Regions from separate parts of the Desulfothermus okinawensis JCM 13304 genome, predicted to be linked through region 2. Evidence: riboswitches for the same ligand, from Rfam matches in the RefSeq annotation. Region 2 holds a riboswitch; each other region holds the start of a gene.
What was found. A riboswitch is a leader RNA that binds a small molecule or an ion and turns the genes downstream of it on or off. The one in region 2 is predicted to bind cobalamin.
Positions count from the first base shown of each region.

Region 1: linked by a shared signal. The riboswitch ahead of ACYQ0O_RS08435 (carbohydrate porin) and the one ahead of ACYQ0O_RS07990 (hypothetical protein) in region 2 are both predicted to bind cobalamin.
Region 3: linked by a shared signal. The riboswitch ahead of cbpB (peptide-modifying radical SAM enzyme CbpB) and the one ahead of ACYQ0O_RS07990 (hypothetical protein) in region 2 are both predicted to bind cobalamin.

Region 1 is NZ_BAAIEW010000019.1:16,619-27,175, reverse strand. It holds gene ACYQ0O_RS08455 (GAF domain-containing protein) at 1-929, shown strand, start outside; gene mreB (rod shape-determining protein) at 932-1,963, shown strand; gene ACYQ0O_RS08445 (inositol monophosphatase family protein) at 1,990-2,787, shown strand; gene ACYQ0O_RS08440 (acetate--CoA ligase family protein) at 2,820-4,970, shown strand; gene ACYQ0O_RS08435 (carbohydrate porin) at 5,063-6,196, opposite strand; cobalamin riboswitch at 6,371-6,655, opposite strand; gene ACYQ0O_RS08430 (tetratricopeptide repeat protein) at 6,833-7,354, shown strand; gene ACYQ0O_RS08425 (hypothetical protein) at 7,365-7,754, shown strand; gene ACYQ0O_RS08420 (hypothetical protein) at 7,759-7,911, opposite strand; gene sppA (signal peptide peptidase SppA) at 7,924-8,832, opposite strand; gene ACYQ0O_RS08410 (30S ribosomal protein S1) at 8,819-10,480, opposite strand.
Region 2 is NZ_BAAIEW010000017.1:48,831-59,387, reverse strand. It holds gene ACYQ0O_RS07995 (TonB-dependent receptor plug domain-containing protein) at 63-2,033, opposite strand; gene ACYQ0O_RS07990 (hypothetical protein) at 2,087-2,347, opposite strand; cobalamin riboswitch at 2,477-2,758, opposite strand; gene ACYQ0O_RS07985 (ABC transporter substrate-binding protein) at 2,751-3,668, opposite strand; gene ACYQ0O_RS07980 (adenosylcobinamide amidohydrolase) at 3,725-5,755, opposite strand; gene ACYQ0O_RS07975 (cobaltochelatase subunit CobN) at 5,757-9,689, opposite strand; gene ACYQ0O_RS07970 (DUF2149 domain-containing protein) at 9,631-9,969, opposite strand; gene ACYQ0O_RS07965 (MotA/TolQ/ExbB proton channel family protein) at 9,966-10,557, opposite strand, start outside.
Region 3 is NZ_BAAIEW010000035.1:19,828-30,384, reverse strand. It holds partial or broken gene ACYQ0O_RS12035 (DUF3387 domain-containing protein) at 1-634, shown strand, start outside; tRNA gene ACYQ0O_RS12030 (tRNA-Asn) at 810-885, opposite strand; gene cbpB (peptide-modifying radical SAM enzyme CbpB) at 984-2,354, opposite strand; cobalamin riboswitch at 2,587-2,786, opposite strand; gene feoB (ferrous iron transport protein B) at 2,830-5,004, opposite strand; gene ACYQ0O_RS12015 (16S rRNA (guanine(527)-N(7))-methyltransferase RsmG) at 5,328-5,993, shown strand; gene ACYQ0O_RS12010 (hypothetical protein) at 5,957-6,175, opposite strand; tRNA gene ACYQ0O_RS12005 (tRNA-Leu) at 6,249-6,333, shown strand; gene ACYQ0O_RS12000 (hypothetical protein) at 6,337-7,302, opposite strand; gene dprA (DNA-processing protein DprA) at 7,492-8,610, shown strand; gene ACYQ0O_RS11990 (hypothetical protein) at 8,620-8,952, shown strand; gene ACYQ0O_RS11985 (HDOD domain-containing protein) at 8,961-9,797, shown strand; gene ACYQ0O_RS11980 (diguanylate cyclase) at 9,805-10,557, shown strand, end outside.

The DNA of each region.
Region 1 (10,557 bases), on a different contig from region 2:
GTGTATTTAATGGGTATAGTAGTGTTTTGTATCTAAAAGATGTGGGTCCAAAATATAGAATGGCTTCATATTTTAGTCTTGGAGATAATGTGGACAAAACATCTGTAGTAGTCCAGGGAAAGGGGCTAGTGGGCTGGATCTTAAAAAACAAGAAAACCTTAGTTATAAATGATTTTTCCAGGGAAAAGAGGAGGCTTTGTTATTATTTAAAGGGAGAGGAAGAAAATGTAAAGTCCTTTATGGGCGTGCCCCTTAAAAACAGTAGGGGAGTTTTATGTGTTGACAGCAAAAAGACCTATACCTTCACACCAAAGGACCAAAAGATTTTAAGACAATTTGCTGGTCTTGCCTCTGAATTTATAGAAGTGAGGGATAAATTGAGTTCTTCCTGGGAGACGGAGAATTTTTATAATGGCCTAAAATTGATTTGTGGATTAAAACAAAAATATCCAAAGTGGAATGAATATTTAGACAACTTGCTTAAGATATTATGTCTATATACAGGATTTATGCACTCTTTGTTTGCCTCCAGGGACGAGCGGGGGACTGGCTATTATCTTGAAAAAGTCAGTGATATAATAGTTGGTCTGGAAAGGTTTAAAGGTGAGAAGTTCAGCATAAATAGTGGGCTCATTGGATGGGTGTTCAAAAATCATAAGGCCATTGTTTTGAGTGATGATGAAGACCCAAGACCCATTGGTTCCCTTTTGGGAATTCCTTCTATAAAAGAGAGGGTGAAGACCATTGTTTGTTTGCCCATAATAGTAAATTTTAAGACCAGAGGAGTCCTGGTATTTTTAGATAAGGATAAAAAAATAATTACAAATTCCATGTCAGAATTTTTTCAACTTCTAATTGATCATTTGTCACTGTTTCTAGAGAATTTGTACTTGAAAAATAAATTGAGGAACAGGAAAAAGGGAAGGTAGAAATGTTTTTAAAAAAGATTCTCAATTTTTTTGGCAAAGATCTGGCCATGGACCTTGGAACAGCCAATACCCTTTTGTATACAGGAAGGGACGGAATTGTACTTAACGAGCCGTCAGTAGTGGCATTGGATGCAAGGACAGCTAAGGTGTTAGCAGTTGGAACAGAGGCAAAGGAATTTTTGGGAAGGACCCCAGAAAAGATAAGGGCGGTTAGGCCTTTAAAAGATGGGGTTATTGCAGATTTTGAAGTAACCAAAATAATGATTTCCTATTTTATAAAAAAGGTCATTAAGGGGCTGCAACTGGTGAAACCCAAAATGGTCATCTGTGTACCCACGGGAATTACCCAGGTGGAGATGCGTGCAGTTATAGAGTCTGCCCAGCAGGCTGGTGCCAGGGAGGTAAAGCTAATTGAAGAGCCCATGGCAGCAGCAATAGGTGCCCAGCTCCCAATTGAAAAACCTGTTGGGAATATGGTGGTGGATATTGGGGGAGGAACAACAGAAGTTGCAGTAATATCTTTATCTGCTGTGGCATATGCAGAATCTGTTCGGGTGGCTGGAGATGAACTAAATGAAGCCATCCAGAGGTACTTAAAAGAAGAATATAAGGTGTTAATTGGCGAGAATTTAGCCGAACAGATCAAGATAAAGTTAGGCTGTGCTTACTATGTGCCAGGTGAAGAGACGAAGGTGATGAAGATAACGGGCAAGAATATCATGAATGGGGCTCCATCTATGATAGAGTTGACAGAGGAAGAGGTTTTTAGGTGTATTAAAGAACCAGTTGATATAATTGTAGATTCAGTTATAAGGGCACTTGAGAAGACATCTCCACAACTTGTTGCAGACGTTGCCCAGAATGGGATTTTGCTTGCAGGAGGAGGTGCCCTTTTAAAGGGACTTGATAGATTAATAATGGAGAGGGCCAATATAAATGTTGTGGTGGACGACGATCCCTTGACTACTGTTGTTAGGGGGACTGGGATAGCCATGGAAAATGAGAAAACATACTCTCAAGTCTTTATTAACTAAATAAAAATGGATAAAGATTACGAATTATGGATATAAAAGACCTTGAGTGCCTTTTACAAAAAACAGTTGAAGTGGTTAAAGGGGCAGGAGAACTCATAAAAAACTCAATTGGTAAAAAGCTCAATATTCAGCATAAGGGGGAGATAGACCTTGTCACAGAAATAGATGTGGCTGTTGAAAATGAGCTTAAGAGGGAGCTCAAATTATTAGTGGATACAAATTTTTTGGCAGAGGAGTCTGATTCATCAACTAAGGTAGGGGAATGGCCTATCTGGATAGTTGATCCCTTAGATGGCACCACCAATTTTGCCCATTCACTGCCAATGGTGGCCACCTCAGTTGCCTTGTGGTATGAAGGAGAGGTGGTTTTAGGGGTCATAAATTTACCAATAATTGATGAGGTCTTTTCAGCATGTAAGGGCAAAGGTGCTTATTTAAACGGGAAAAAGATAAGAGTCTCTAAACAAAAGGATTTAAAAAATTCTCTTATTGCAACAGGATTTCCATACGATATAAAGGACAAAATAGAACAGGTGATCCCACCTATTAAATCAGTGCTGCTTTCCTGTCAGGGACTCAGGAGAATGGGTGCTGCTGCAATTGATCTTGCTTATGTTGCCTGTGGGAGATTTGAAGGTTTTTTTGAACAGGGACTAAAACCATGGGATATTGCAGCTGGTTGGCTTATGGTGAGGGAGGCAGGAGGTATGGTCACAGATTATAATACCAATCCATTGTCACTCTATTCCCCCAATATACTTGCAACCAACAAAAACATCCACTTTGATCTTTCCAAGTTGATTCTTTCTGGGAAAAGATTATAACTAAATAAATCTTAAGAAAAAAGGAGATAAATATGAAAAAGGGTTTAGATGCCATATTCTCTCCAGAGTCTGTGGCTGTTATAGGTGCTTCAACTACCCCTGGCAAGGTAGGGCATGATATATTTTTAAATGTTTTAAAGGGTGGATTTAAGGGGGTCATATTTCCTGTAAATCCAAGGGCCAAATCTGTTGTAAGTGTGAAGGCCTATCCAACCATATTGGATATACCAGACCCAGTGGACCTGTCTTTTATTATTTTGCCTCCAAAGTTGGCCATGGAGGCAGTGAAACAATCAATAGAAAAGCAGGTGGGTGGGATTGTTATAGTTTCAGCAGGATTTAAGGAAGTTGGTGGTGAAGGTGCGAAAATAGAGCAGGAAATTGCAAATATGTGCAGGGAAGCTGGAGTCCGTTTGGTTGGACCTAACTGTCTTGGTGTGATAAATCCCCTTGACAATGTACGTTTAAATGCAAGTTTTTCCAGGAGAATGCCACAGCCTGGAAAGATATCTTTTATTTCCCAGAGCGGAGCCCTTTGTACTGCAGTTTTGGATTTTGCAGCAGATAGGGAATTTGGGTTTTCAAAATTTATATCCATAGGAAATAAAGCAGATGTGGATGAAGTTGATTTAATGGAGTATTTTTACAATGACCCTGATACAGAAGTGATAATGATATACCTAGAGGAACTAAGAAGGGCAAGGGATTTTATTGATACTGCAAAAAAAATAACATCTGGGGACAATCCAAAACCCCTATTGGTGATTAAGTCTGGTCGAACAGTTGCAGGTGCAAAGGCTGCAGCATCTCACACAGGAGCAATAGCAGGTTCAGATGCAGTTTACAGTGCAATATTTGACCAAACAGGGATTATTAGGGCAGAGACCATAAATGAGCTCTTTGATTTTGCCACAGCATTTACATATAAGAGTGAAACTCCTCTGGGTAAGATCAGGACAAAGGTACCTGCAGGAAATAGGGTGGCCATTATAACAAATGCTGGTGGTCCTGGAATAGTTGCAACAGATGTTACTGTAACAACAGGTTTAACACTGGCAGAATTAACAGATGAGACAAAAGAGAAATTAAGTAAATATCTTCCCCCTACTGCCAATATACACAATCCCATTGATGTAATTGGAGATGCCACATCAGATAGGTATGAAAATGCCCTTAGGACAGTTATATTTGATCCAAATGTGGATGGGGCTCTGGTTATTCTAACTCCCCAGTCTATGACAGATGCAAGGGCAACTGCTGAAGCAATCGTCAGGGTTGCGTCTACCACCAATAAGCCCATAGTATCCTGTTTCATGGGGGTTGTGGATGTATCTTCAGGTGTACACTATCTCCAGGAACATGGATATCCGGTCTTTAGTTTTCCAGAAAATGCTGCCAAGGCCCTGGGTGCCCTGTATAAATTTAATAGCTGGTTACACAGGGAGACCTACGAGGAAATAGAAGTTACCTATGACAGACAAAGGGCAGAGGAATTAATAAGAGGGTATGTGGAGGAGGATGAAACAAGGCTAACTGAGATACAGTGCAGGGACCTCTTAAGGGCATATGATTTTGATGTTTTGCCAATGGAACTTGCAACAACTGAAGATGAGGCTGCAGACATTGCCAGAAAGATAGGCTCTCCTGTGGTCCTAAAGATAGTATCCCCTGATATACTCCACAAATCAGATGCCAGAGGAGTCCTTGTCAATCTTTCCACAGAAAAGGAAATAAGAGAGGGTTTTAATAAAATAGTGAAAAATGCGTATGAGTATAAAAAAGATGCAAAGATTCATGGTGTACTTGTACAAAAAATGGCTCCAAGGGGTATAGAATGTATAGTTGGTGCAACAAGATATCCAAGATTTGGTCCCCTTGTTATGTTTGGCTTTGGAGGGGTTTTTGTTGAGGTTTTTAAAGATGTGTCCTTTAGAATAGCCCCCCTATCTAGAGGAGATATTAGGAGAATGGTCCAAGGTATAAGGGCATATAAACTCCTTGAAGGATTTAGGGGGGATAAGAGAAAAGACATAGATGGTTTAGAAAAAGCTATAATGAAGATATCCCATTTGATGGTAAATCATCCAGAGATCCAGGAGTTGGATATAAATCCCCTTATTGTCCATGATGAGAATATGGGTATTAGCGTTGCTGATTGCAGAATTATTTTGAAAAAGAAATAGGAAATAAAAAGAGACCTGAATTCGCCATAAGGGAGGATTATTTTTCAAACTGCGAATCCAGGTCCTATAGAATAAAGAGTGCTTTGGGCTTGCTAAAACTCTACTACATACCTGACCCCGTATATGAAACCATCAGTATCATCTATATTGTGTTTGTAGTTATCATCCATATATTGGATATCCAGTGACAGATGACTGTAGTCAGTTACCTTGAATTTTATATATCCTTCCACTGCCTGGGTGTTGTCCACGTCTGCCTTGTCAGCACCGTCTAGATATGCATATCCAACACCTATTTCATCATCCTCTCTTCCCCATAGTTTACCGTTTATATTGATTCCACCTGAATACATGGTATCAAAATCAACTATTGCATCGTCGTCCTGCCATCCAAATCTGAAAAATACTCCAAATATGTCTCCTAATTTTTGATCTATTGATACTCCAATTCCCTGATATCTTTCTTCTGAACCCTTCCATCCTTGAAATTCTTCAGTGGTTTCATATCCCGTTAACCTGTAATTGCCTTGGCCCAGGGGCGTGTTTAGATTGTATCCTATTTCTGCCCCATAGTAATTATAGGATTTTGTATCGTCCTCATCTGGTGTCTCCCATTTATCTGTCTTTGTGCTCATTCCAAGGGCCTTTATATAAAAGTTCTTAATGGATAGCTCAACTACTCCTCCAATATCGTAAGAAGGTAAATTTAATAGGGGATTGTTTACAAATACCTCATTCATAAATTGAGTTGCCTGGTCGTTGGCAAATTCATTTGCATCCAAGTATGCAGTGGAGTCAATTATCCCAAAAGTACCTGACAGAGATATATCTTGGGATATGTTAAAGGTATGTTTATACCATGCCTCCAATAGATAGTCCCTACTCCTTCCATTAATGTCCTTTACATCGTCTTCAAGGTCTTCTGCATAGGATGAGAACATAAATGGAGAATTATTATGTAAACTATTTCCTGCTGCAAAACTAAAGGTGAGCTGCAACTCGTCTATGTCCGTGGGATGGAAATTAAAACCAATGTCTGATGATACACTGCCCCTTCCCAGACTATCGTCAGTGTTATTAGAATCATAGTCCATATACTGATATGCCCCAGATATGGACACATCTAATGAGAGTTCTTTTGTAATGTCATAGGCATGGACATAACTCTTAAATGTGGTGGATACAAGAAAGACTAAGGCCATGAATAAGATTTTTTTTGATACCATAAATCCTCCTTTTGCATTTTTTGTGTTATTTTTTAAAAAAGTGTATGTAGGATATATTATTATTTTTTAAGTATCAAGTATTTTTTAATAAAAAAATCCCTGAGATTAAAAAATCTCAGGGATTTCCCTTTTTTATCCCCAATTTAAAATATAGCCCCATGTCCCGAGGGCAATATTTTAAATTTTACTCAGGCAGGTCTTCTGACTCTAAGGATCATCCTACTTGCTGCGCCTTCCCTCCCGCCCCGCCACCTTTTCAAGTGAAGGACCTGCTCTTTGCAAGTAGCAGTTTGTGAAGGTCAAAAACTTTTGGCTTCACCTATGTCCTTGCTTAAAAAGGTGGCGGGGAAGAAAGTGGCCTTTTGCAGCTTTCGTCCCCTTATCACAGCCGCGGGCCGGTTCCGGATTTGCACCGGATTCCCTTTTAAGCCTAACGGCACCTGATGCAGCTTTTTTATCTCATATCCATATGCTTTGTCAACAAATAGCAAAATTTTTTATCAATTACCCCTTGTCATAGGCATCCTTAGTGTATAAAATCCCAAAAATTCTTGATGTCGGATATTTGAGTGACATTAGCCCAAGTTTGTCATTTTGATAAACTTGGGCGAATACTTTAATAATAAGAGGATTTTTATGAAAAAGACCTATCTAAGCAGGCGGGATTTTTTATTTGCCTTTAGACAGCGATTTTCAACTAAACCATCTAGGGCTTCTTCCTTTACAAACAAAGATGCAAAAAAGGCAGACGAATATTTGTCACAGGGTAAATATGAAGATGCCAGGGATATATATCTTAAAATGGTTGAGGAAAGATCAGATAATTTAGTTGCAAGGCAAAAATTGGCCTATTGTTATTACAAACTAGGGGATATAAAAAATTCCATGAAGGAATTTTTGGAATTAAAAAAAAGGGGAGTTAAAAGCAATTTTGTGTCCCTTTATTTAGGCCTTTGTTTTGCCCATAGGGGGGACATCCCAAATGCTATTTTATCTCTAAAAGGATTTTTTGACATTACAAAACCCATAGTGCAAAGGGCAATCAATTTGCAGATTGCACTTTATGATTCAAATATGGCCAAAAAAGAAGATTTAATCAATTGTATTGAAGGGGCTATAGAGGAACAAAATAAAATGGATACTGCAACCAGTATTTAAGGGGAGTTATATGAAAAGCTTGGAAATTTTAAAAAAAGTTGCAGAAAAGATTGTATCTTTAGATAAAAGGGTAGTTGAGGTATTTATACACTCAGATTCACCAAAGGATCCTTTAAAAACCGATGAAATATATCTTGTATGTCATCTATTAGATCCAGAAATAACCCATGATTTAGATGCATTTGATGATATGGGAACCATCTGGTCCCTTGAAATAACGGAAAAACTGACTCCTTTTTTAGAAGAGATAAACTTAAATCCTGAAGTTATTATTATGCCATTTAATTATAAGTTGTATTCCCAGGGAGAATATGGTGAGTACTATATTACCCTATATTTAAAAGAAGGGTATTCATCTGTATTTGAAACAGCTGATAAAGTAGTAAAGGACACTTATTAAATTTTTAATGGGATTTATCTTTTTCAAGTTGCTGTTTCACCCTGTATATCCCAGAGCCAACCATTGTAATTAAAAATACAAATATCCCCACTACCCCAAAAAATCCCTGGATTGTTGAATGGCTCATGTTTTTTATAAGTTCAAGCAATGTATGCATTTATCCCTCCCTTTATTTTATGTATAAAGGACACATATAGTAAAACCCCTCACTTAAATTAAAAGGGGAGCTATTTTTTGCTGCCCCAAGGATCCTTTTTATCAAAGGCTCTTTTTTTTGTGGTCCTTCTATTATTTCAATTTCTTCTGATGTATTACATAATTTTTTTAGAATTTTTATGGCCTTGGACATATTTCCCAGATAATCCACAAGGCCCAGTTCCTTTGCCTGCAGCCCTGTAAATACCCTTCCATCGGAGATGGATAATACCTTTTTTTTCTCCAGTTTTCTACCCTTGACCACTGCTTCTATGAACTGGTTGTACAGATTGTCAATTAATCCCTTTAAGTATCTTCTTTGTTCCTCGGTTAGTTTTTTTAGAGGGGAGCCAGCCATTTTGAATTTACCAGTTGCAATGGATTGATCTTCCACCCCCAATTTTTTTAAGAGGTCTTCAATGGAAATCAAATTTGCAATCACTCCTATACTACCCGTTATAGTTCCTGGATTTGCCACAATGGCCCTTGCACCACAACTAATATAATATGCCCCTGATGCAGCTACACTACCCATGGAAACCACAACAGGCTTTACTTTGTCCAAACTTGCTACTGCCTCATATATTTCCTGGGATGGGGCGACCACTCCCCCTGGTGAGTTTATCCTCAAAATTACCCCTACAACATGAGAGTCATTTTTTAGTTTATCTATCCAATCTATATATTTTCTGGAATCTGTAATGGTTCCAGAAATATTCACAAGTCCGATTTTTTTTGATTGCAAAAAAGGAATTGATACCTTGCCCTTTATATATGAAAAAAAGGCCATGGTACTGATTATAAGTACCACAGCCAATATAATCAAAAATAGTCCAAAAATAAATGGGTGTCTTTGACTAAATTTGGGCTTACTGTTTATCATTTTCCAATTTTTGTTTAATTAGCTCACCTAAATTGCTTCCAGCATCTTTTTTCCGCTTTTTCTCTTCTTCTATTTTCCTCTTTGCCTCATCTTCTAAGTATTGTTTCACAGATAGCCCAAGCCTTCTCTCTTCTGCACTTACCCTGATTACCTTTGCAGTTACCTCTTGACCGACCTTATAGAGTTCATTTGCGTCCTGTATCTTTTTATCGCTTGCCTCTGAAATATATACAAGCCCTTCAATTCCCTCTTCCACTTCTACAAAAAGACCAAAGTCAGTGATATTGGTAATCTTTCCTGTGACGTAAGTTCCCTCAGGATATTTTTCTGGGATCTTTAACCAGGGGTCTTCTGTGAGTTGTTTAATACCCAATGTGAATTTTTCATTTTCCTTATCAACAGTGAGTACTTTAGCCCTTATAATTTCACCAGGCTTGTATAGCTCCCCTGGATGATGTATCTTTTTTGTCCAGGATATATCAGATACGTGGATTAGGCCATCAATACCCTCTTCTATGCCAACAAAAATTCCAAAATCAGTGATATTTTTAATTGGGGCCTCTAAGACAGTCCCTTCTGGATATTTTTCAGCAACTATATCCCATGGATTTGGTCTAACCTGTTTCATCCCAAGGGAAATTCTCTTCTTATCAGTGTCAATGCCAAGGACAACAACCTCAACTTCATCACCTAACTGGACCATTTGGGATGGGTGTTTTAGCTTTCTAGTCCAGGACATCTCAGAGATGTGTACCAGTCCTTCAACCCCTGGCTCCAATTCCACAAAAGCGCCATAGTCCACAATGTTTGTGACCTTTCCAAGGGTCTTAGACCCTTCAGGATATTTTTTGTGTATATCTTCCCATGGATTGGGAACCAGTTGCTTAAGCCCTAAGGATACTTTATTTTCTTCTTTGTCATAGTTTAAGACCATGAGCTCCAATGTGTCTCCTAGCTGCACCATCTCTTTTGGATGCTTGATCTTTTTCCACGACATATCTGTTATATGGAGCAGACCATCCAATCCACCTAAGTCTATAAATACTCCATAATCAGTTATATTCTTGACTTTTCCTTTGACTACCATCCCCTCTTTCAGGGTGGAAATGAGCTCTTTTCTCCTTTGTTCCCTTTCCTCTTCCAGGATTACTCGACGAGATACTATTACATTGCTTCTCTTTCTATTTATCTTTAGTACCCTAAAATCAAATCTCTCCCCAACCAGTGCATCCATGTCTGGAACTGGCCTAAGGTCCACATGGGAGCCTGGTAAAAAGGCCTCAATCCCTAAGACCTCTACTGTGTATCCACCTTTTATCCTTTTTACAATTTTACCCGGAACATTTTGATTTTCTTCTTGAATCTTTTCCAGTTCATCCAACACCCTCATCTTCTTGGCACGTTTGTAGGAGAGAGAAATAGTGCCCTCTAAATCATTTTTGTGGATAACAAATACCTCAACCTTATCCCCTTCTTTTACATCCAAATTTCCATCGCTATCTTGGAATTCTTCAATTGGGATCTGTCCCTCAGATTTGAAATTTACATCCACCAATACCTTGTCTGGATCGATCCTAACCACTCTACCTTTAACAATTGTTCCATCTTCAATGTCTAAGAAATCCTTTTCTAAATAATCTTCTAGCATGGAAGAAAAGCTGGAATCTTCTGCCACTGGAATGTCTCCATTTAAAAATTCGCTGTGTTTAATAGGTCTTGTGTTTA
Region 2 (10,557 bases):
AACAAGGGGGGGCTTATATTCGCCGTCCTTCTCTATGGAGAGTAGGGGCCTAGCATATTGATTTAGTAGTCATACCTGATCCCAATGTAAAAAGAGCGACCAGGCATGGGGAAACCTTTAACATAGCTATAATCTTTATCCAGAAGATTTTTAATCTCGCCTTTTACTGAAAAGCTACCAAATTTGCCAATTTGTGCCAGCTTTTTCCCAACTGTGAAATTGGCAACAGTAAAGCCACCTTTTTTTATTACAGGAGCAGGCCACCCAGATTCCCAGTCATCCACAAACTGACTTCCATGGTATTCAAAATTCAGATTAGACCAAAAGCCCTTTCTATCTGAGACATATATTCCATAACTGGCACTCATCCTTTCTGTGTATTTTAGATCCTTATCTGTTTCCTCATCCTTTCTCTCCAATAGATAAGTTATGTTTCCATAGGGTTTTATTTGAAAAGGAAGATCAAACATTTTTCCAATATACAAAGCCAGGCTTCCCTCAATCCCCTGAATCTTTGCCTGTCCATGATTTTCGTAAGTTACTACTCCATTTATATAATCTGATTTAGTCTCTATTTTGTCCTTAAAATAAGTGTAAAAATATCCAAAGGATGCATCCAAAAACTCAAATGATGTGTCCACACCACCTTCTGCAGTCCAGCTCCTCTCTGGATCTAGATCTGGATTACCCCTATAATGTGTTCCCCATACATAATAATCTGAAGACAGTTGCTGGGCACTGGGCATTCTATATCCTTGTCCATAGTTTGCCCTTAATTTTATATTGTCAGTAAGTAGATATACTGCTCCTATGGTTGGGCAAAGATGTGTTTTGTCTTTATCCTTACCCTCTCCTTTTTCAATTTCTACCTTATATTTGTCGTATCTGGCTCCACCTGATAAAATAAGGCTATTATCTAGTAACTTTATTTTTGCCAGGACAAACCCTGCAGGATTTTTGTACTTTGTCTCTTTTGGTGAATAAGAGGATTCAATTTTGTAATAAACCCAATCAAAACCAGTGGTAAGAGTGTATTTGTCCAGGTCTAGGGTAATCTGTGCCTGTGCGCCTCTATGCTTTGTGTATTGAATAGACGGGGTACCATCATCCCAACCATCTGGATTACTAAAAATAGGATCCACCCATTTATTTTTATCATACCCTTGAAAGTATCTTACTTTCCAGAAAATGGGCAGAGATGGAAGTGTTCCTTCATATATAAAATCAGCAGAACTAAGTGACTTATCAGAATAATCGTCTAAATCATTTTTACTTAAATATGAAGGAGAACCTGCCCTGTCTGTATCGAATTTTGTATAAATAACCCCAATTCTATTTCCTGGCAAAAACTCATATCCCACATTAAAGGAATAGTCTTCTTTTTTATCATACCCCGTATTCTTATATTTTACATTATCTGCTGTGTCATAATCATCCATCTTACCCCTGCTGTATGCAAATGAATAATCAAAGTTCTTGATTTTTCCAGAAGAGCCCACTGTGCCATCCTGGTAATTAAAGCTACCAAGGGTTCCTTCTAAAAATGCATGGGGTTTTCCTTTTCCCCTTTTTGTTATTACATTTATAACACCACCAATACCTGCTGAGCCATATTGTACTGCCCCTGGTCCCCTGATTATTTCAATTCTCTCAATATTTTTTGTTAAGATCTTTGCAACATTTCCTGTTCCAGCACGGCGTCCATCCAAAAGGATCAGAACATGCCCAAGTAAATCATTTCCATGTGTATCTGTCCTAAAACCCCTGATCCCTACTGACGTGAGAGTACCAGGATACTCCCTAATTGTGCCTATCCCTTTTTCAGCAAGAAGCTCCCCTAAATCTTTAGCAGATGATGCCTCTATCTCTTTTTGTCCAATAACCTCAACATTCATAGGGGTATCTTTTATAGATTCTTTGTATCTACTTGCAGTTACCACCACTGTATCCAGAGAATATTTACCTTGCTGTGCAAATGAATTTTGTGAAACAGTAAAGATTAAAATACCAACAAGAAAAATCCATTTTTTCATTTTTACTTACCTCCTACCCCAAGTTTGCCAAAACCTGGGTAAAATAAATTTTGTTAACCATATAATCTCATTTCTTTGCCAGTAAACTTGATTCCCATGTCCCTTCCAATTTCAACAAATCTGAGAAAAATTCTTTTCATGCCTTTGGTGGTCATCTGCCACCACGCCCTCATTATGTCTTCTTCACTCCCTGGAGAATGGGCAATTTCTATTAAGTCTGCATCCTTAAAAACCTTCTTTAACTCATTTTTTACCTGGTCTAAATCCAATCTCTCTGTGTCTGTCCTTACATAACAAATAACTCCTGTCTTCATAACCATTCCTCCTTTTTCTGGTTTTTAAATAAAAAAATCCCTGAAATCCTAATTAGTTAAGGACTTCAGGGATTTCCCGTTTTTATCCCCAAAGACTTTTGTCTTAAGCCCCTTGCCCCGAAGGAACTTAAAAATCTCATTGTTCAGGCAGGTCTTCTGACTCAAAGGATCATCCTACTCGCTGCGCCTTCCCTCTCCCCGCCACCTTTTTAAGCAAGGACATAGGTGAAGCCAAAAGTTTTTGACCTTCACATACTGCTACTTGCAAATAGCAAGTCCTTCACTTGAAAAGGTGGCGGGGGAAAGTGGCCTTTTGCAACTTTCGTCCCCTTATCACAGCCGCGGGCCGGTTCCGGAATCTCACCGGATTCCCTTTTAAGCTTAAATGGCACCTGAACAATTTTTAATTGCTAATTTTATTTACTGCCTTTTCAAAGATCATGGACAAAAGTTTTAGTCCTTTAATCGCCCTTGGAGCGGGACGATTAAAAAAATCTGAATTTACCACGAACACATTTGAGTATTTAACTGCATCAATCTCTTTATATTTTTCCCAGAGACTTTTCAGTCTATTTAAATTTGAAGCAGAATGGACCATTGAAGTTATTATGATAATATCTGGATTTAGTCCAATTACCTGTTCAACGGATATTCTGGGATAACCATGAAAACTCCCAAAGATGTTTTTACCTCCAGCTATCTTTATCAAATTATCTATTAATGTATTCCTTCCAACTGTCACCATGGGATCTATTCCTATTTGAAAAAAGACCTTTGGTGGATATTTAAACAATTTTCCCTTTTGTGTGATACTATCTACTTCTTTTCTTAATCTGTCCACCGTTGATTTGGCCTTTTTTTCGCATCCTACTAGTTTTCCCAGAACAAGCATGGTGGAAAATAAAGAGTGAATATCCCTTGGATCTACTACAAAGACCTTTATGCCAATATTCCTTAATTTTAAGACTATGTGCCTTGGATTCCCATCTTTAGTTGCCAGAATTAGATCTGGTTTTAGAGATAATATCTTTTCAATGCTTGGATAAATATATGACCCTACCTTTGGTAATCTTTTTACCTCTTGTGGATAATTACTAAACTGTGTTACACCAACTACCCTATCTCCAGCACCAATTGCAAAGAGACACTCTGTTATACTGGGAGCAAGGGATACTATTCTTTTTGGATAAAAGGGTAGTTTTATAGTAGTCCCTGATATATCTTTTATTTGTTCACAATGTCCTGAAATTAACATTAGATTACAATATATTATTATCATTACTATTCCAAAACATCCAAAACACCATCTTATTATCTTCATGCGTATGGATGTACATCAATTGTTGTTGTCAGTCAAGCATTCCATAACACATACAATTAGTTTAGATTACTTTTATTTGTGCTCATATGTTTAATGTTATTAAATTTATCTGATATACCACTTAACATTGAATCAATACATATTCTTATGGGTAGGGGAATAGATTTATCATTAACATAAGATTTAATCTTAATATTATTATTCATTGCTATAGATGATGCTATGTGTTTTGCTAATTTTCTTAACATAGATAAATTATAAATTCTGCCATTTTCATATTGATCTGATAGTATGAGAAATTCATCAAAAACAGATGCATATTCTGGAGTTAAAAGGAGGCCTTCCATTTCTTTGATATACTGATTTTTCTTATATGTTGGAATAATTGGACTTTTATAAATTATATCATATATATTTATATATCTTTCTTTAAGTCTTTTAAATATATTTCTATTGAATATTATCTTGTTTTGTTTTGAAATAGCTTCTGTTACTGCATCATATACAGCCCTTGCAATTAGTTCTCCAAGTTTTGAATGGCCACCTGCATTGTGAAGTACCATTTCACCATCACCCTGAACAACTATTATATTGTCAGTTCCCGTACCTGTGGCCTGGTATTTTAATGGATTATATGAACTCCTTATATCCAGATCATTTAATGCTGCTGTTTTTGCTTCAGTGGCTGTAATAATAGCCCTGGTCATTGCCCTTTTGGTGAGTTTTGCATTGGATAAAATAATCATATTTATTGTACCTGGTTCAAAATAACTACCTACATCTTTTGACATCCTCATTGCATTTGACTCAACCCCGGCTGTGGCAATGACTACTACCTTAAGACTTTTATATTCTTTTGTTGCCACTGCGAGATTGTCCATATTTGCCCCAGTGAACAAAAGAGAGCTATTTTTCTCATCCAGATTTAATGCCTTGTAAATCCTATTTCTGGATTTCTCTAATCCAAGGTAATGTGTGATTCTCCAGCATGGAGGGGGAGTATAGTGATTTCCCACATATGTTATATTTCCCCTTGGCCCTTCTAAAGAAGAAACTATATACATGGGCCTTTTAAATTGAATTAGAAGGGTCTTGTTTATAAAGTCAAATACATATGATTTTATAATTGCAGCCTTTTTTATATAGTCTAAATCTATCTTTAATGACTTTTCTGAAATCTTATGATCTTTGTACTCCCAGTTTTTATCATTTAAAAACTGCTCAGAATAAATATCTGCTGCAAGCCATGAAACAAAATAACCAGTGTGTGCAGATAATCTACATGTAAGGCTACAGGGATATATGAACACTCTATTATTTTTTATTGCAGAAATAGAACTATACTCAGGAGTTTTTTTTATCTTTTCTATTAGTTTTTTATCTCCATAACATCCATATATCACCTGGGGATTAAATTTAATGAATTCATCCTCTGTAACGCTTACCATTTTCCCAGGTCCCTGAAAACGAGGTGGTATACCTCCAGCAAGGGAAATTATCATGTTCTGAAAAGAATCAACACCTGGAGTCATAATTGTATCACGCCCCATTATCCTCATAACCCTGAGTCTTTTTTTGGCAGGTATATGTTTTAACTTTGTCTTTATATGTTTTATCTGTCTTTTTATATCTGCAATTAATTTTTGACCCTTTTCTCTTCTATCAACTATCTTTGACAAAATCTCTATTGTGTTAAATAACGAATCTAGATTATTAGGAGATAAGAGTATAACTTTAATATTATTTTTTTCCAATTGAGACAGATTGTGAGCATTAATCTTAGAAACAAACACTATATCTGGCTTAAGCTCTTCTATCTTTTCTGTTGATGGATATAAAAAACCACCAACAATCTTTGCACCATCTATTATATATCTATCATAATAGGTAATGCCTTTTAAAAGATCCTTTGCTCCAATCTCAGCTAATATTTCTGTTATTGTTGGGCTAACAGATACAATCCTTTTAGGTTTTACAGACAAAATAATTTTTTTATTACTATTATCTGTAAAAGATACATAATATCCCATTGTTATTTTAGGTATAAACATTAAGACCGCTCCCATTAAATAAATTATAAATCTCATCTTATCTCCTGTCTGTTTTATGTCTTGTGATAGTACCAATTGACATCACAAATATAATCATTCCAACAAGCGCCATTAAATACCACTGAACTCCAGAAGAAGATAGCTCACTATCTTCTTTTTTGGTTTCTTCTTTTAATTCAAATCCTTTTATCTTTTTAGCTGTATTTATTTTACCATCTACATTTTTATTTTTCATATCCTTTATTATATTGCCAATTCTTTTTAAAAGCTTTTTTCTCTCCTTTAATTGCTTTTCAATAGTCTTTCCCAGTGCCTTAGAGAGGATGGCCTTAAATTTTTCTACTATTTTAGGGCTAAGCACACCAGGGATGGATACAATATTTACAACCATCTGATTTAGCATAGGGTTGTTACATGTATGGTCACAACAGGCAACACCATTTTTTACAACATTTGTTACATATTCTACTGCTAATTTTTGTATAATCTTTTTATTAGGCTTCCAATATCCTTTTCTAACCGCTTCTAACATCCTTGCTGTTATTGATTGATATGCCCATGGATTTTGTTTTTCAAAAAATTCTTTTATATTTAATTTATAGGAATCTTTCACATATACATTGTATGTTAGTTTCCACTTTACATCATCAACAGCAGATGGGACTGTTACCTGCCATCCCCACATATATTCCACAAATTTACTCATTTCCCTTGCACCTGCATAGCCTTCTTTCATCATTGCCCTGATCCACTCTGGATTTGTATATCTAATTCTAAATTCCTTTCCTATGGTCCTGGATATATCTTCAACAAATGAATTTTTAGGATCAGCACTTCTTGCCACATAGAGTTCAGGGGACTTTCCCTTTAATGTCCTTACAGCAAGCACTGCTCCACCAGCATATTGAAAGAAATCATCATTATCCATGGTTCCATATAGATTTGTAGAAAGGCTATGCACCACCACATCCACATCTTTTAACTGGGTTTTAAATATGTTTTTTAGAGGTTTCCCCCAAAAATCCCTTGAATAGCCATATGAGAGTCTATTTATATACACCTCTGCAATATCAGTTGAATTATCCCACATCCCAGAGTTGCCTGTGAGTTCAGCCACCATTGTACCATATGCAGAAGGTGGCGCACCAAATATTCGTATTCCAGCCAACTTTTCTGCCATGGTTTTCTTTACACCCTTTTTAATTAATTCTACTTCTATTTTTTTTGAATGAGCAGCTATAAAATTCTCAATATCCTTTTGTCGTTGCGCCATTTTCACTGCATCATCTAAAAGCTGAATGATATTTGGAAACATATCTCTAAATAGGCCAGATGGTTGCATAAGCACATCTATACGTGGCCTTTGTAGCACTTTACCTGAAATTGGTATCACCCCTATCACCCTGCCCTTTGAATCCCAAACAGGCTTAATCCCCATATAATATAGGGCTTGAGAAATATTTATCCCTTCATCTCTACATGTTTCCACACTCCATAAGATCACCTCTACTTTTTCTGGATATCTTCCACCATGGTATGTTTTATATTTTTCCAGGGACTCATCCACCAATCTTTTTGCAACCTTATATGCCTCTTTTGAAGGTATTTTGGAGCTGTCAAATGCATACAGATTTCTTCCAGTGGGAAGTGAGTCAGGAGACCTTATGGGGTCATTTCCATGACCTGGCGGGATATACCTACCATTTAGGCCATTAATTAGATTTTTTATCTCAAGTTGAGCGCTTTGTTTAAGCCTACTATAAAAATATTTAATGGGGTCTTTAGAGATATCCTTATAATTTTCAGCAAGTGTTTTTGCAAAATCCCTTGCACCTTTGTCCTGGATTTTTCCGTAAGTGTGCAGACCATAAGGCAGGTATTGCTGTTTTAGATCTATTAGATAATGTTCTATATCCTCTAAAGATTCTTCTGTGATCTTTTTGATCTTAAGATCCCTATCTATCCCTGTTTTCTTTACAAGTCTTTTTATCTCTAAAAGTTTTTCCTCTGTTACCCTGCTATTTTTATTTTTTGCAACTTCATATTCATTTAATTTTTCTTCAAGTTTTAAATATTTATCAAAGAGGTTTCCCTTTTTTATAACTGGAGTTAAATGGGAAAGTATTATTCCCCTGCCCCTTCTCTTTGCCTGTATTGCCTCTCCTATATCGTCCATTACATAAGGATATAATACAGGTATATCTTGAACTAGATAATCCCCATTATCCCAGTAAATGGTTCCAGCCTGCTTCCCTGGCATCCACTCATGGGTACCATGGGTTCCCAAATTGATTATTGCATCTGCCTTAAACTTATTTTTAAGCCATAGATATACTGCTACATATTGATGATGAGGAGGTAGTGTCACATCATGATACATCTTTATTGGATCCTGCCCCCATCCTCTAGATGGCTGGGGCAAGATAATAACATTATCACTTATCTTTACCATTGGAATAATAAAATTTCCCTTATAAACCATTATCTTACTATCTTCAGGAGCTCCCCATTTTTCCATAACTGGGGCTATAAAATTCTCAGGACAATCTTTTATCCATTCTTTGTATTTTGATATTGGTAAAAGTACTACTTTTTTAGAATCTACTAACCTCTGGATTTCTCCTTTTGCATAATTTCCAACATTTCTACCTGACAAAAGCATTGCATTTTTTAAAGTCTCATAGTCTAGTTTAATGTTCTCTCCTATATTGTATCCCTGTTTTCTTAAATTAATTAATATATTGGATAAAGATTTCATAACATTCAAATAACTTGCACCTATATTTTGTTTACCTGGATGATGATTGTAATAAATTATTGCTATTTTTTTATATTTATTTTCTTTTATCTGGAGTCTTCGCATTGCCTTAATCCTGTTTATTAGCCAATCAACTTGATAATCAATTATTTCATCTTGAAAATAATATTTTTGGACAGAACTATTGTATCTCTTTTCTTTGGAACTAATAACTGTGGGTTCAATAATACCACCTAATTCAGGTATGGATATCTGAAAACTAACCTCAAAAGGAGTAAGTCCAGTTTTAGATAATTCCCATTTATTTTTACTTAAATTCAGCAAGGAAATAACATTATAAACAGGGACATTGAGCTCCTTTAGTGTATTTTTGCCATTATCATCTAATGATGCAGAAAATTTATAGGAAATCCCTATAATAAAATCCACTTTATGGGGAAGTAGAAACTTCCTAACTCCCATGTAGGCTGGGAATCCATATACTACCATTACATTTATATTATTTGCCTCAAATTTTTGCACCAATTTTTTGATTAATGTATTATTTACCATAGAGCTATAATATGTAATTGCCACCCAAAAACCATGTTTTTTAAAATGCTTTGAACTTTTATACCATCTTAGATAATCTTCAATATTTGTAAAAAATTTGTCAGAGTAGGGATGAGCAATAAAAATTTTTGGAAGTATTTCAGGCTTTTTATATGATATCTTTACATTTAATTCTTTGTTTAGGACATATTTTAATAAATTTTCAGTGTTAGATGGAGATGGAAACAAAAAATATTTTATTATATTATTATCAAATATTAGTCTTTTTTCAGTAAAATATCCACCATGTTTTCCTCTCAATGAAATTATCTTTTTTTTATTAGATATCATGGAAATTATTTTTTTTGTGGCTGGATACATTATATCTACTAAAAACACATGGTATTTTCTTAAAAAGGATTTATCAATCTTCTTAAAATGTGATACCACCACAAAATCTATGTGTTTTTTTACATATATCTTTGGATATTTTTTATCTATATTATTTATAGCATGTAAAATTGGAGATGAGTAAGGTTCTCCTATTAAAAAAAGTATCTTGGAGTTTTTGGCATAGCAAATATTACTTAATACCACAAAAATAAAGAGTGAGAAAATAATTTTATTGGTTTTCTGGGATATAGATAATTCTACCATCTTTAAGCCTGTATGCTGTGCCAAGTTTTTCCCCTTCTCCCTGACCTATTTTTTTTGTAACCTTATATGCCTTTATAACCTTTCCCTTTTTTGTAATTATCTCCATTTTCACATGGTTATCTTTTTTTATTATGGTTATTTCTGTGTCTTTATTAAAAAAATCTGTTAAATGATAAACGCTTAAAAGAGCTAAAAGAAGACTTACAATAAATACTAGACCAAGATCAAAGAGGTTTGCAACTCCAGATAAGGGATCATCGTCAATATTAGAAAATTGATATCTCCTTGTTTTTAAGAATTTCATTTTAATACAATCCTCATAAAGGCCTCTGTGATTACCTCTATATACATGATATCTTCTTTAATCCATCTTTCCTTGATAATAGAGTAAAAGTAAGCAATAACTCCCAGGGCAAGCCCAACAACTGTTGTGGTAAAGGCAATAATTAAACTTGAAGATAACCGGGTAATGTCCCCTGAGCTAAGTGAACTAAGACCTGTTCCCATTGGAATAAGAGTGCCCATGAGTCCAAGACTTGGACCTATTCTAACTATCATTTTTATTCTGTTTAGTTCTGAAATCATATTTAATTCTGTATGTTGCAATAGATTTTCAACTGTTATATCAAGGAATCCATTTTTATTTTTTATTATATTATTTAATTTAAGCACATAATTTTTCACATTAAAGGTAAATTTATCAAGATATTGATCAGATAATTCTTTTTTACTGTCTATATCATTTAATAATATATCAATATTTAATGATTTTACTTTTCTTTTTCGTTCGACAAATTCAGATAAAAAATTACCTGAAACATACAAAATATAAATACCTAATATTACCAACAAAATCATTACAGGAAGCATCAGGGAAGATGAGATAACATAT
Region 3 (10,557 bases), on a different contig from region 2:
AAAACAGATTATAGACAAAGCCATATCCTCAAATGGTGTTATTGACATATTTGATGCAGCAGGATTGAAAAAGCCTGATATTTCAATTTTATCTGATGAATTTTTAGAAGAGATAAAAGAGTTAAAACATAAGAATTTGGCAATTGAAACCTTAAAAAAACTTATTAATGATGAAATCAAAGGACGAATGAAAGTAAATTTTGTAAAAAGTAAATCCCTTATGCAATCCTTGGAAGATTTAATAAGAAAATATAACAATAAAATTTTAACAGCAGCTGAAGTTATAGATGAGCTTATAAAACTTGCAAAAGAGATAAAAGAAAGTGATAAAGAGCCAGAAGAAATGGGATTATCTGATTATGAGTATGCCTTTTATTGTGCAGTTGCTGATAATGAAAGCGCAAGAGAACTTATGGGAAAAGAGAAACTCAGAGAACTTGCTACTGTTTTATTTAATAAAGTAAAGAAAAACACAAGCATAGATTGGACAATAAGGGAAAGTGCAAGGGCAAAATTAAGGGTCATCATCAAAAGAACCTTAAGGCAATTTGGCTATCCTCCAGATATGCAGCAGCTTGCCACGGAAACTCTTTTAAAACAGGCAGAGCTTATAGCAAATGAGTTGGTCAATTAAGGCAGTTTAGATAGGAATGTACCCTTTGTTTCAACCCAAGCAATTAAAAATGGTGGTTTGCAAAGAAACTTCCCCCCAAAGTCTCCACCCCAATCTCGCAAAAGGTGACTAATTTCAAAACCAAAAAAGCCACCTAGAGACTCTCTCTAAGTGGCCTTAATTATTTTGCTTTTTCTGGCTCCCCGGGGCGGACTTGAACCGCCAACATGGTGATTAACAGTCACCCGCTCTGCCGCTTGAGCTACCGGGGATCAATGCAACGAGAGTTGATTATATTGATTTTCTTTTCCAAGTCAAGAACAAATTTTTTAGAAAAATTTGTAAATAGTGGTCCACAGCCTCATAATGTTTAAGCAAAATTATAAGTACATTCAGTTTCCTCTTCCCAGCCATCCCAGAGATAGGCGTTTTCCCTGCCAAGGGATATCACCTTAAAGGCATATCTAATAAGTCCTTCGTAGAAATTACAAAATGGTGCAACGGTGTTTAGATCTCCATTGAGCATATAGACCTCTGCTGGACAGGGAGCACCACAAAAATGTCTCACAGCACAGGATTTACATGGTTCTATCTTTTCAACCATTCTACTGGTCACCATCTTAATCTGGTCTCTTTTCAGGATATCAGATATGGAATCATCCTTTATGTTTCCCGCCTTAAACTCTGGTATGCCAATAAATTCACTACACGGGAAGATATCTCCATTGGCAGCCAGTGCAAAAAAACACCTTCCTCCACCACATGGAGATATATCACACATAAGTCTCCTACCAGTAGGTCCCAGGATTCCTGCAAGGATATTTGCGAAGTTGGCTACTACTACCTTTCTCCCTGAAGTTTCATAGAGCTCATAACTATAATCCAGTGCCTCTGTGATTTCCTTTAAAAACACCATGTCATCTGGTTTAGAGAGTCTTCCACCTTCCTGGGTACAACGAACGGGATTTAGCATGATCACTGGAACACTTAGATCAAAATAGAACTTAACCAGGTCCTTTAGCACTGACACATTGTATTTTGTAACAGTGGTAATCACATTGTATGCAGGATAATCTGATAGTTTTTCAATAACTTCAACTACCTTTTTAAACCCACCTTTTCCCGACCAACTCTTCCTTGTGGTATTGGCAAGCTCCTCCACTGGAGCGTCCAGGGATATACCAAGTCCAACCTGATTCTCCTTAATAAACCTAAGGTCCTCATCATTTAAAAGGGTCCCATTTGTCTGTATGCCAAAGAGAAAGTGGTCTTTGTATTTTGATATCCCCTCAAAAACAGCCTCTTTTGCCATCATTGGTTCAGCACCGTGGAATATCACCTGGGGTTTGGCCTCATCTCCAAGGACTTCTTTAAAAAAGGATAGGAGCTTTCCCAGATGGGAACAGACCTCTTCACCACTCATTGAAATGCCGTTTTTCCTCCTATCCCTGGGGAGATAGCAGTAGGTGCAGTCAAAATTACACCTATCTGTGGGGTTAAAGTAAACAGCAGATGGAGGCAGCTTGAACCTGAGATTCTCCATCTCCTCTTTGAACTCCTTCTCCTTTTTGAGGAAGTCCTCTGTAAGTCTCCCTCCAAGCACCTCTGGAAGCTCAGATGAATCTATAATTGCCCAGAATCCACTATCTCCTTCAACAACAGCAACCCTATCAGCTACCCCTATTTCCAGGACAGAAAATCTGGGACCATAACCGGTATTCACATATGTTGTTTTATTCATAAGCTACCACTTACCTATTTCTTGGCCTTTGGGGTCAAGAGGATATAGTGGGAAAGACCGGTATTTTTCCCTAGTTTTTTGCACCTGCGACGATAGGATATAACACTTTTCTTCATGGCTCATACCTCCTTTTTTTTGACCTTTTTTGCTGTGGACCACTATTTTTTGCCAAATAAAAAAGGGACCCAGGAAAACACATTTGTCTTCCCGGGTCCCTTTACCATCAGGACTCCGAAATATATATCCCCTAACAGGTCTTCTGGCTCTCGGATCATCAGTATGCCCCACGGCCTTCCCCCCAAGGTGGACCTTGAGAGTGACCGGACCAGGATAAACACCTGATCCCTAGGCAGGACAACCTCCCCGATTACAGCGGCGGGACCGCCACGGATTTTCACCGTGTTCCGAGATGTTAGGAGACATCTCTCATTTATTTTTTATCTGTCTAATAAAATTCCCAACAAAAGTCAATGGGCTAAAAAAACCTTATGCCTACTTGATAAATTAACACAGAGACCAAAAATGCAGTTATGGTATTAAAAGTCACGGAAAATACAGCCCATTTCCAATTTGATTCCTGGGCAATGGTAACAAGGGACACAAAACATGGAGCATAAATTAGGACAAAGACCATAAAACTTATGGCCTTGATATTATTCCAGTTTGGATCACTTGCTATCCTCTTTGATAAAGAAGAGGAGTTGTCCACATCAACTTCCCCTAAAGAATAAGCAGTTCCAAGGGTAGAAACAATTACCTCTTTGGCAGCAATACCCCCTAAAAGGGCAATATTACTCCTCCAGTCAAACCCGGCTATTTTTGTTACATTCTCCACCATTATACCCAATCTTCCTGCAAAGGAATTTATAAGTGATATCTTCTTCTTCTCTCCCTTTAATTTTTGTATTTGTTGTAAAATCTCATTTTTTTTCTCCTGGGTGATATCAGTTTTAGAGATCTCCATCTCTAAAATCTCCAGCTTCTTGTTAATGGGATCTATTAATTTTTTAGGAGGAGATGGAAAGCTCATACCTGCCCAAATTATAATAGAGATCAGTAAAATAACTGTTCCAGCCTTTCTCAAATATTGCCAGACCCTCTCCCATGTGTGGATAATAAGGCCCTTTAACGTTGGTAGCCTATAAGGTGGAAGTTCCATCACAAAGGGAGTGGATTCTCCTGGAATTACAGTGGTTCTAAATAACTTGGCTATAACAAGTGCCCATAGCCAGGAAAAAATGGTCAAAGCAAACATAATCTTGTCACCGCTTTTTGGGAAAAAAGCCCCAGCAAGGAGCAAAAAAACAGGGACCTTTGCTCCGCAGGAAAAAAATGGTGCCGTTAGAATAGTTGCTATCTTCTCCTTGGGTCCCCTGAGCGTCCTGGTGGCCATTATTCCTGGAACAGCACACCCTCCGGGAATTCCCCCGGAAATGATAAAGGGCATCACAGAATATCCGTGGAGACCAAATATCCTTAAAACCCTATCCAGCATATAGGCCATCCTGGCCATGTACCCACTGTCTTCTAAAAAGGCCAGTATGAAAAACATTATCATTATAAGAGGAACAAAGCTCATAACCCCACCAACACCATCTATGATCCCGGAAACAACAAGAGATTTAAAAAAACCCGGCGGAAGGTATTTGGATGCAACATTAGACAGTAGCCCAAAAAACTTCTCAATCAATGCAAGGGGATATTCCCCAAACAAAAAAGTCATCTTGAACATAAGATAGAGGACAAATACCATAATGAGTGGACCAATGAACCTATGGGTAAGCACCTTATCTATTTTATCAGATATATCCAATCTATCAGTATCAAAACGCCTTTTTATCACTCCTTTTAGTAAAGAGTTTATATATCCATACCTATAATCAGCGATTATGGCTTCTGGCACAGTGTTTAGGGTCTTCTCACAGTGTTTTGATACCTCTTTTGCAAGTGCTTTTAACCCACTAGACACACCTTTATCTTGCTTATCCCCCTTGCACAATATATCTTCATCCTCTTCCAAATACTTCAAAGCTATCCAGCGAGGAGGATATTTTTCAGTTAAAAAGTTACTTTCTCTTATAAGTTCTGACATTTTTTCAATTACAGGATCCAAATCTGGTCCATAAGAAATAGTAATAGGCACCCAATCCCTTTCATTAATGGAACATTCAACCACTTGTTCAATTAATTCATTTTTCCCTATCCCCTTTTTGGCCACCATGGGCACCACAGGACATTTCAAAAGGGAAGAAAGTCTGTCAATATCTATCTCCATACCCTTCTTTTTTACCTCATCCATCATATTTAAAGCCAGGATTAGTGGAACACCAAGTTCCATAAACTGTACAGCTAAATACATGTGTCTCTCTAAATTTGTGGCATCAATAACATCAACAACTAGAGAAGGTTTCTCATTTACAATAAAATTCCTGGCCACCAACTCTTCCTGGGAATAGGCAGTGAGAGAATAGGTTCCTGGAAGATCCACAATCCTCAGAGTCACTTCGCCATGTTTTACATATCCCTCCCTCTTCTCAACTGTAATACCTGGATAATTTCCAACATGCTGCCTAGCGCCAGTAAGTAAATTAAAAAGCGTGGTCTTACCAGAATTGGGGTTCCCAGCAAGGGCAATTGTAAATTCTTTCATATATCCTCCTAGTTCCTTTAATGGAGAAATTAGATAAACCTAACTTTGTTTGATAGTCAATAATTTTTTTAAGTATCTGCCTATTTCTTTAGCTCCGATTATTGATTGGGTTATGGATCAAGTGAATAGTGATTAGTTATTAGTCTTTAGTTATTAGTAGAAGGTAGAAGGGTGAAGGGTGTATGTGAAAGTGTGAGTGGGGGTGTATGTGTGAGTATAGGGAAGTTACAGACCACAGACACAGATCACATACACAGACACAGCATGGAATAAGCAGAAAACATTATTGTCTTGTTTAAGTACTTTCTTTAAAATAAAGACCCATGGACAAAAAGGCTCTTGAAAGATATATCTTAAAAAAAATAAATCATGAAGCAAATCTCAGTATAAATATCCATTCATACCATACAACAAAATTATGCACTTTTATATTTAATTTAAGCAAATGGGCAGAAAAAGCCAACATGGTTGGCACCAAGGAACCCAGACTAATCTTTGACGAGCTTATTTTAGATTCCATATACCTGGCAGATTTTTTTAACATAACCTCCCCATTTTCAAACCATTATAACCAGTTCAAGATGCTGGATATTGGGGCAGGAGCAGGTATACCTGGCATTCCTTTCAGGATTCTGTATGAAAATGGAGATTATCTCATGGTGGAACCTAGAAAAAAAAGGGGAGTTTTCATAAATTTAATGATAAATTTCCTACAAATAAAGAATACAGGACTTTTTTTGGGAAACATTGAAGAACTGAGAGAAAAGGACTTTGATCTTTGTCTCTCAAGGGCATTTTGTCCCTGGGACAAATTTTTAAAATTATCTAAAAAGTATGTAAAGGATAATGGTTATGTGTTAATTTTTTCTAACCATCCCTGGCATAAAGACAACTTGCAGGGCTTTCGTTTCATAAAGGAGTATTCATATATATTATCTTCAAACAAAAGCCGTTATTTTTGGCTATTTTCAAAAAAGGCCCCAAGTTGAGTGTTTTTAAATATAATTTTGGTGGCTGCTTCATCTGCAACCTCCCCAAGGTCCATGAGCTTTTCCAAAAAATCCAGGATCTCATACCTCCTTTCTTCAGTAGAATACTCAAAGTCCTGGGCCAAGTTTCCAGAACGGATATACTCAATTAGTTCATCAATATATTTTTCATTTAAAATCATCCAACAACCCCTTTCAATTAAAAATCTACACTTGACACCTAACAACTATTTAAATATAAATCATCCATCTCACGCCGGGGTGGCGGAATTGGAAGACGCACGGGACTCAAAATCCCGCGGGCCTCGCGCCCGTGAGGGTTCGACTCCCTCCCCCGGCACTCCTAAAAAAATTTCCCCGATACTATATTGTATCCCAATTCAAAAATAGACCCCATGACAAAGAGTATGTTCATAAGTACCCCCCAAAAGGGGCTTAATACCATGATTTCTTTAAGCCTTATTGGATGTTCACTTTTGATCAATTTGTGATTTAAAGTAAAGACTATTAGTACCACTAACAATTCTACCCCCAAAATCCCCCAAACTATAAGTGGCACCTTACTAAAACTTCCAAACACCATTAAGGCCTTACTAATTGAAAATATTAAATAAATAATTATAGCATACCACCATCTAGCACATGCAGGAATAGTGAACTTATAATAATCCCTTCCAAAATCATCTCTATTTCTTCTGAGCATTAAATAAAATGTGGAATATAGAGATGCAGTACCAATGGATAAAAACAAATAAGCCCAGAACATTAAAACAGGAAATAGTTCTTTAGGAAACAGAATCTCTTTCATTTGTATATCTAAAAAGGAGATGTTTTCATGAAAATAGTAAAACTTCAAATTTATTGCCCCATATATCCCAAGCCATAATATTATGTTTACACACGCTAAAATTACAGTAAAAAAATTACGATTTTTCTTTAAAACATCCTTTAATAAAAAAACAATGAGAAACAAAACAACAGATCCAAATAAAAGAGCAAGGTCCAGTTGCAAAATAGAACTTTTGAAAAATAATTCTTTTAGTTGTCCCCACTCCATTTTTAAACTAAAGAGGTGCACCATAAAGCAACCATATGCTACGTCCAATATTATGTACACCCAAAATGCGAAAAAACCCATTCTCAGCATTTGGAGAGAGAGTTTTTCATAAAATTTAACTTTTTTAATTATTCCCAATAACATGGAAAAAAAAGAAATCAAAATACCCCCGCAAAAAATTCCAAAAACAAATGTCAATATACCGCCAGGAATTGCTAAGCCCAAAAACTTATACAAAAGTTCACCACCCATTAAAATCCTCCTTAAATAACTGACTAATGCAAAGTTAATGTTGCAATGGTGTTTGACTTCTTATACATTAAAAAGACCTCTAGGGGTCTAAAAAAAGCAGCATAAGTGAAGAAACATTAAACATTAAAAGGGCAAACATCAAGTCTTTAGGCCATAGCTTTAAATTTTTTAACAGTCTTGGAGCCATAGATGGAGAATGGGGAACTTTACTCATCACTGATATTGAAACATACTCCAGGAATTGGAGCCAGGACATGGAAAAAGCTGATCAAAATATATAAATCTGCCCAAAATGCTGTTAAAAATTCAAACACATGGGTATCCACTGGAATTAGCCCTAAAGTTGTCACAGCCTTAAAAGAAAAAAGATGGGAGAAGGGACTATCAAGGGAACTGGAACTAATTGAGAAATCAAAATCCAGATACATACTCCTTGCTGAACCTAAATATCCCAAACAGCTCTTTGAGATACCTAATCCACCTATTATCATCTACTATGCTGGCGATTTGTCCCTTTTAAAAAATCCTTCTGTGGCCATAGTTGGAGCGAGGGAAATAGATGGCCTTAGCAGGAAGCTCACCCTTTCAATTGCAACTGAACTGTCTAAAAATGGAATCACTGTTGTTTCTGGGCTGGCAGTAGGGGTTGATGCCATTGCCCACAGAGGAGGGTTAAGGGGAGTGGGATCAACAATCGCTGTTCTAGGTACAGGCCTAGATATAAACTACCCTGCATCCAATATATATCTAAAAGAAGAGATCAAAAAATCAGGGCTAGTCTTATCTGAATTTCCATGGTCAACAAAACCCACAGCAGAAAACTTTCCAATAAGAAATAGAATAATCAGTGGGTTAAGTCTGGGAGTCCTTGTTATTCAGGCTGCCAAAAGGAGTGGTAGTTTAATCACTGCCTCATATGCAGTGGAACAAAATCGGTTGGTATTTTCTATCCCTGGTCCCATAGATAATCCCCTGTTTGCTGGAAACAACGAACTCCTAAGAAACGGCGCAATACTGGTTCGCAATGCAGAAGATATCCTATCTGAAATCAAATATCAAATTAACCCATTACAAACTCCCAAATCCAAAAATCATCATAATTTCACACATACCTCAAAAAGTGAACCTTCAAACCACCTTACCAAAAGAATACTGGATTTTCTTGGGAAAAAAGGTGAGGCTGGAATTGATGAGATGTGTGACAACCTGGATATTCATCCATCAGAGATCACATCCCAGCTAATCCAGCTTGAAATAGCAGGAGAGGTAAAAAGGGATATAACAAATAAATATTACATTCCAAAATAAGGATCAAAGATGCAAAAAATTCCTCTGGATAAGGCAAAAACAGGAATGGTATTGGCCAAACCTGTATTAAAAGAAAACGGGATGGTTTTAATTGCCCAGGGCACGGAGCTCACAGAAAACCACTTTTCCATCTTAAAAAAACAGGGTATAAAATTTATTGTGGTCAAGGGAACTCCCCTGGACCTTGGAGAAGGGGCTTATGGATTTTCAATAAAAAAAAGACTAGATAGGCTTGATTATATCTTCAGAAAACATAAAAATAACAAATGGATGCAAAAGGTAAAAGAATTTTTCAACATTTATTTCACGTATCAATTAAAGAAAAACAAGACCGAAGATTAGGATAGTACATGGAGGATCTAAGGACTGAAAGAAAAGGAAAAATACTGGCAGTTAAGGATTTACCCACCCTGCCACCAGTTCTAGAAGAAATTACAAGAATGATAGAAGATGAACACTCCACACCTAAACAAATTGCTGAGGTCATTGCCAAGGATCAGGTGCTTTCTGCCAAGGTATTAAAAATGGTAAATTCACCAGTCTATGGATTTCCAAGGAGGATCAATACCATACAGCACGCACTGGTACTCCTTGGATTTAATGTGATCAGGGGAATAATAATTTCAACCTCAGTATTTGATGTTATGACCCAGGCCATGGTTGGGCTCTGGGAACACAGTCTGGGATGTGCTACAATCTCAAAAATTATTGCTGAAGAGCTTCAACTAAAAGACCCTGAAGAGTTCGCCGTTGCAGGACTATTGCACGATATAGGCAAAGTGGTAATTGCAGTTCAGCTCCCTGAAGAAAAGGAAGAAATAAATAGAATGGTAGAGGAAGAGGATATTTCATATTTTAATGCTGAAAAAAAAGTACTGGGATTTTCCCATGACAGGGTAAATGCGTGGCTTGCAGAGCACTGGAACCTACCACTTACCACAAAAGAAGCACTTACCTACCACCACAGTCCCAGATTTGCCCAGTTTCATCCAGATTTCGCAAATGTGGTGCACATTGCAGACTTTATCACCAAGGTATTAGAGATTGGAAATAGTGGAGACGACCAGGTAGGAATACTATATAAAAAAGGGTTTATAGATATTGGTCTTAGTTTTAAAAAACTCGCAAAAATAATGGATAAGGTATTAGAGGATATAATAGAAGTATTAACCTTTATTCCCAAATAGGATAATTATGCTAAACAACAACCAGGAATTCTTTCTAATATCCCCAGATGAAACAATTAACGCTGTGTTTCATGACCTTTTAAAGGGAAAAGGCAAGCTTGTTCTATTTAAAAAAGGAAAGACCGCAATAGATAGGATACTCCAAACCCCCCCAGCAATGATAATACTGGATATAAAGATACAAGACATCCCTTATCTGGACATGATAAAATTAATAAAAGGTGAGAATGTATACCTTCAAATCCCCTTGATACTATGCCTTGATAAGGATATTCCCAAAGAAATCGAGAAAATACCAGTACTTGACTTGGATATTGATGATTTTTTACTTCGGCCAATTAATACCAAAGAAGCCAGGATTAGGTTAGAGCTAACCATATCCAAGGCATCTAAATTTCTGGATGCAAATCCTCTCACCAAACTACCTGGAAACACCACAATTATACAAAAAATTCAAAGCCTCATTGATGCAAAAAGAGATTTTGCCCTGGGATATGTGGACCTTGACTTTTTTAAATCATATAACGACAAATATGGATTCTCAAGGGGTGATGAGGTACTTATGATGACGGCCAGGATTCTGGTAAATACTGTTAAGGAAGAGTGTGGAGCTGAAGGATTTGTTGGACATATTGGGGGTGACGATTATGTGTTCATTGTTCCTGTAAACAAAGCAGAAAATGTGTGTAAAAAAATAATACAAAATTTTGATTCAATAATCCCATATTTCTATGACCCAACGGACAAGGAAAGGGGTTAT